One region of the Vibrio sp. B1FLJ16 genome, then DNA from elsewhere that is predicted to be linked to it. Evidence: predicted binding sites of a transcription regulator. Region 1 holds the regulator's gene; the other holds the start of a gene.
The links. Region 1 encodes PurR, which represses purine synthesis genes. Its sites were predicted from a motif close to TNANGNAAACGTTTNCNTNA; they were not measured.
Positions count from the first base shown of each region.

Region 2: a site for PurR is predicted at 1,056-1,075, ahead of folD (bifunctional methylenetetrahydrofolate dehydrogenase/methenyltetrahydrofolate cyclohydrolase FolD). Genes of this name have one in related genera too.

Region 1 is NZ_HG992749.1:1,981,296-1,984,431, reverse strand. It holds gene KHN79_RS09000 (TfoX/Sxy family DNA transformation protein) at 115-708, opposite strand; cyclic di-GMP riboswitch class I at 825-914, opposite strand; gene purR (HTH-type transcriptional repressor PurR) at 1,187-2,191, opposite strand; gene torD (molecular chaperone TorD) at 2,629-3,136, opposite strand, start outside.
Region 2 is NZ_HG992749.1:916,479-919,614, reverse strand. It holds gene KHN79_RS04275 (DUF3581 domain-containing protein) at 1-322, shown strand, start outside; gene KHN79_RS04270 (helix-turn-helix domain-containing protein) at 430-708, shown strand; tRNA gene KHN79_RS04265 (tRNA-Arg) at 865-941, opposite strand; gene folD (bifunctional methylenetetrahydrofolate dehydrogenase/methenyltetrahydrofolate cyclohydrolase FolD) at 1,148-2,008, shown strand; gene KHN79_RS04255 (lytic murein transglycosylase) at 2,168-3,136, opposite strand, start outside.

The DNA of each region.
Region 1 (3,136 bases):
CCCAACTCATAACGGATACAGTAGGTATAGACAGCTTGAGGCAGAAAAAAATTTCAAAAAAAAACCGCAGACGAAGCTGCGGTTTTAGAAGTTTAAGGAAATTTAGCTGAATACTTATCTCGAAAGAGCGTTTTTCAACTCTTCTCGTCTAGATTGAGGTACGACGCTCCAATGAGTGCCGTTTATTGCGCCTTCTAAGGCCCAGAGCAGTTCAATGCTAACCTTTGCTGAGTGAGAGTCACGTATCGCTTTATAAGCGCTTAGTGCACCTTCTTCTTCAAGCTGTTCTACTGATTCAATACCAGCTTTTTTTAGCATTCGCTCTGTAGCGAGCCTTAAGTTAGGCAGATCTTTCAATCTGTCTGGCTTGCTAGTTGCTTGTTGTTTTTTTTCTAATTTAGCTTGTTCTAATGACTGCTTCGCCACTTCGACTAAGCGCTCACTTGATTCCCATAAGTCGTTGGAAATCGCGTAGTACTTAGTAACTACCGGAAACCCACGCTTTTTATAAACGTACGGTTTTAGTCCTTGTGTCTCGAAGTTAGATGAAGTCTGTTGGTCTGCTCGTATATGAAGTTGATCATTTACAACAAGTGCAAACATCGTTTCATCTGCGAAAAGCCCGAAGCCACCAAACATAGAGCGCGACTTGATCGTGCCAAGTGGCTCAAATAGCTTCATAGAATCTTTGAGTATCGGTTTATCCATGATGTGTTATCTCGGTGTAATTAATATTACGCCACCAAAAGTCAGGTCCGAGAGAATAGCAAATACATACAAGAATAATGTCATTAAAGGGTAAACTCATTATATGCATATTTGCCATCGGCAACCCCGCTACCTTTCATTCTATCAAATGGTTAAGGCCGGAAGCTTTGCGTCCCACCCTTTCGGATGGTTTGCCCTGTGCGTGACCATATGAGGATACTTGTTATCTTGAATTAACATCACGTTTTAGCGATCAAAATGTGATTTTCCTTCAAAAAATTGCAAGGTATTTATGGGTGCTTGTTCATATGTAAAAGATGTGATTATGCATGAGCTAGTTACTGTGTGATATGGATTGTAATTATATAAAACAGTGCTTTACTAATGTTATTTTTACGGTATGGGACTACGATAAAGAGACTAAAAATTTAATTTATCTGGATAAAAATAAGCGCTCATTAAGAGCGCTTATGGAGAGTTAGTTAAGTTTCTTTACCGTATTTCGGACGACCAACTCTGGTTGCATTTCAAAAATGCGTTTTTCGTGGTCTTTATCTTTAATACGTTCTAGTAGAATTTCGAACGCATTTTTACCAACACGACGTTTAGGTTGGTGAATCGTCGTCAATGGCGGAGAGAAGTATTCTGCCAACTCAATGTTGTCATAACCAATTACGGAAATATCGTCAGGGATCTTGATGCCGTTTTGCTGTAAGCGACTCATAAGGCCTAATGCCATCGTATCGTTAAAGCAGAAAACCGCTGTTGGGCGTTTTTCCATTGCCGTAATTTTATCCGCAACCAAAACAGCAGTGTCACACTCGAAATTCCCTTCAAGAATCCAGTCTTCATTCACAGGAATGTTTGCTTCTGCCATTGCTCGGCGGAAGCCGACTATACGCTCTTTACAGGCTAACTTATCAAAATGGCCGCTTAGGCAAGCAATATCAGTATGACCGTTTTCGATCAGATATTTGGTTGCGATGTAACCGCCTTCTTCTGAGTTATCCATGATTTTGTCGGCTTGTGAACTTTCCGGACCCCAGTCCATGACAACTTTTGGAATGTTAGAGTGGCGGTCGAGCATCTCATTTAGCTCTTCCGTTAAGTCAGAACACATGACTAAGATCCCATCAACGCGTTTTTCCGCAAGCATACGAATGTAATCGCGTTGCTTTTCGTAGATACCACCGGTATTACATAAGATCAGTGTGTAACCTTGACGGTAACAGTAGCTCTCAACACCATCAATGACTTCAGAGAAGAACAGGTTAGTCGATTGCGTTACCAACATACCAATAGTACGAGTTGAGTTACATTTCAGACTGCGAGCAACCGCACTTGGTGCATAGTTAAGCTCATCAACTGCTTTCATAACTTTTTCTTGCGTTGCTTCTGCAACAAAACGCGTCTTATTGATAACGTGTGAAACTGTGGTGGTTGAAACGCCGGCTAATCGAGCAACGTCTTTTATAGTGGCCATAAATGGTGTCCTGTATCGAGCTACTTAATATACCATTGAAGATAAACCGTTCTGCCTAATCCCTTTCGCAAACTCAGTGCAATAATCGCTTGCACACAGAGTTCGCATAGCGTTGGTTTCTCCTGAAACAGTAAAAGGTTTGTAGCGATATAATAGGCTGAGGCTGCCGATTTTCCTAAATTGAGCGAAATAGCGAACTTCAACCTGTAAAGAAAACACAAAAACCGCTATTATTTCAGCGGTTTACATGAAAATCATATTTAATCGTTTGCGTTCACATTTTAGCTCTATATGGACGAGCTCGCAATAATAACAGCAATAATTTTGCGTATTTCAAGTCACATTTTGATGGCTAAAAAAGTTAGTGTTTTCAATCAGGTTAACGCAAGAGAAAATCCGCAAACCTGGTGTGAGAATTTTCTGAAAAAAGACAATGCCTATTCACCAGTAAGATAAGTACTGTCTAGTTTGCAAAATGCAACGAGTAATTGTGCAACGCTGGCATAGAAACCAAACTCATCTAATTGATGACACTTTGCAGAGAATTGAGGCAACCAAGACATGAGTTGATGCTCAATGAAATGGTTCTGCTGAACAAAGGCTTCTTCCATATGCTTTTCCTGCTCGTACTCGTTGGAGCGAATGATCATGTTGCCCAAAAAATCGAGTTCTACGGCTAGGTGATCAGCAGGTTCGTTAAGTTTGTCATCGACTTGTACACCAAAATCTGCCATCAACTTTGCCATTTCTTCCGCTGGCTTATCGTTTAGTAAACCAGATTTACCGATATACATAGAAGCATAGGGCAGAGCACCGTACTTTTCTGTTTTAAGAAACAATTCACAAAAGTCAGCTGCTAATTCAAGCTGAGCGTCTTCACGGTCTTGCAGCCGGTTTAGTGCATCGACGAGGTTATTAACCGCGAGTTTCAGAGACTCGTTTTCA
Region 2 (3,136 bases), 1.1 Mb from region 1:
TCTGATGGAAGAGAAACAAATGATGATTAACTGCCAGCGCCCACTGGTTATTTATGAAAGCATGGAAGTTGAGTTCTCTCGATTAGATCTAAAGCATCCTGAAGTTGAATTTACAGGTGCAACTTTCGATGTTGAAGGGAAAAGAGGTCTGGTAACGATGAACTTCGCTTTTAAGGAAGACGGCGAGGAAGTCGGCACAGGAACGAAGCGTATGGTAGCGACAGGTCTAAAACCATACGAACAAGAAGCGGTAGATGACCTTGTAGAACGCTTCCATGTAAGAAAAAATACTTTCCTTAACGGGTTTTCTACTGCAGCATAGCTCCCCTGTTAAGAGCAAATCACAGAATCATCGATCAGCCTTCTTGGGTGATCAGATAACGAAAGAAGAGCTCAAATGAGCTCTTCTTTGTTTTTCAAGGAAGATAAATGACCATTAGTAAAACCAAAACGTCGTTCTACCGCAGGCTACTCATTGCCAATCTAATCGACAGTGGCATCAACACCCTGCCTAAAATACAGAAAGAGATAGATATCCCACGACGTACCGCTCAGGACACGATTAATGCGTTAGCTGATCTCGATATTGATTGTGTTTATTCAGGCGCAACTAAAAATGGCCACTACCAAATCAACTCTTGGGGACCATTCGATAAACTTTGGATAGCCGATAATATTGAGAATATAAAAGAGACTTTGGGGTACTAGGAACTATATAACTTCGACTTGAAACTCGGCGGCCTCCCAAACTGAGTCATGTTTAACAGGAGTACGCCAAGCACTCATAGCTTAAACAGAGATTAAAACACCTGAAAAGCAAAAGCCCCGACAACTCAATGAGCTATCGGGGCTTTGCAGAATAAATGGCACGCCCTATAGGATTCGAACCTATGACCACATCCTTAGAAGGGACGTGCTCTATCCAGCTGAGCTAAGGGCGCGCTACAGGGACAGGATTATACGAGTTAAAATGGTTAAATCAACGGCTTTTATTAACATTATGATCTGAATGCCTAAAAAAAGGTCACTGAAACGTTATGTGTTCAAAAACAACCCAAAGCAAACGTTTGCGTATAGATGTTAATTAGAAATTCTGCGACAATGCGCCGCAGAATTATTTGCCTTCTAAAAATTTATAAGGAAAGTCATGACTGCTCAAAATATAGACGGGACTCTCATTTCCCAAACTGTTCGTTCTGAAGTTGCAGCACGTGTAAAAGCTCGCGTTGAAGCGGGGCTGCGTGCACCTGGTCTGGCAGTTGTTCTAGTTGGTGAAGATCCAGCTTCTCAAGTTTACGTTGGTAGTAAGCGTCGTGCTTGTGAAGAAGTGGGTTTTGTTTCCAAGTCTTTTGACCTTCCGGCATCAACCACTGAAGAAGAACTGCTAACGCTGATCGATGAGTTGAACAACGACAGTGAAATTGACGGCATTTTAGTTCAGCTTCCGCTTCCGGCTGGTATTGATAGCACACACGTTCTGGAACGCATTCATCCGGAGAAAGACGTTGATGGTTTCCACCCATACAACGTCGGTCGTCTGGCTCAGCGTATTCCTAAACTTCGCTCTTGTACGCCAAAAGGCATCATCACCCTACTCGACCGATACAATATCGCCCTGCGCGGTAAACACGCGGTTGTTGTAGGAGCTTCCAATATCGTTGGCCGTCCGATGACACTTGAGCTGCTACTTGCGGGTTGTACAACGACGACCTGTCACCGCTTCACTAAAGATTTAGAGAGCTACGTTCGTCAAGCAGACATTGTTGTTGTTGCAGTCGGCAAACCTAACTTCATTCCTGGAGAGTGGATTAAGAAAGGCGCAGTTGTTGTTGATGTTGGCATTAACCGCCTGGACTCTGGCAAACTGGTTGGTGACGTGGAATACGATAAAGCACGTGAAAGTGCGAGCTTCATTACTCCGGTACCTGGCGGTGTTGGCCCGATGACAGTTGCAAGCCTGATCGAAAATACCATGCTGGCTTGTGAGCAGTTCCATACTGCTAAGTAACCTGACTTCGGGTTAAGTAATCAAGAAATTTTGGATATGAAAAAGGCTCCTGAATAAGGAGCCTTTTCTATTTGAGTGAATCTAGCCAGTGATGCTGCCGCTTTAATCACTCATGCAATATGCCACGGATGCTATGTTGATCCGGAGGTCTGATAACCATTAGTAGATGATGCGATCCGCTAAGTGACTAACGGCAAGAGCGAAGTAGTAAGAGCGGTTCCACTTCATCAATACATTGTAGTTGTTGTAAACCAGGTACGTACGGCCGTTATCGTCGTCAGGCATAATCAGCCAGGCTTTGATGTCATTATTCAGTTTAGGTAGCGGGCTGCCATCATATTTGGTGATGCCTAGCTTACTCCACTCTTGCAAGTACTTACCTTTCTCCTGAGTCCGGCCTTCCAGGTTATGATCAATACCTTTCGGGACTTTTACCTGGCGACCCCAGGTGTAATCTTTATCCCACCCAGACTCACTCAGATAGTTGGCCGTTGAGGCGAAAACGTCCGCCTCTGTTTGCCAAATGTCTTTCTTACCATCACCGTTGCCATCCGCCGCAAAGCGAAGGAATGAACTCGGCATAAACTGACACTGACCCATCGCACCTGCCCATGAGCCTTTGAAGTTATCCAGTTCGATATGGCCTTGATCCAGGATTTGCAGTGCAGCCATGGTTTCCTTGCGGAAGAACTCTTCTCGGCGACCTTCAAATGCCATCGTAGACAGTGCATCGATCACACGGTAATTGCCTGTAAACTTACCGAAGTTACTTTCCACCCCCCAAAGTGCAACAATGAAGCGTGGTTGTACACCAAACTGATCACCAATACGCTTTAGCTCCGTGTAGTGCTCCTTGTATAAATCTTTAGCTTGCTTAACCTTCCACTCAGGTACGGCGCGAGGAATGTACTCATCCAGCGTCAGCTTTTTCTCTGGCTGGTTTCGATCTGCCGTAACCGCACGCGGCTTATACTCAACATTCGCAAAAGCGTCTTTGATTACCTGTTCAGATATACCCTGAGCGAGCGCTTCAGTTCGTAATTTATCCAAGTATTCTTCAAAACCTTCACTGCTCGCAAAAGCTGAGGCACACATACCAACACTAAGCAGTGCTGCCAGTATTTTTTT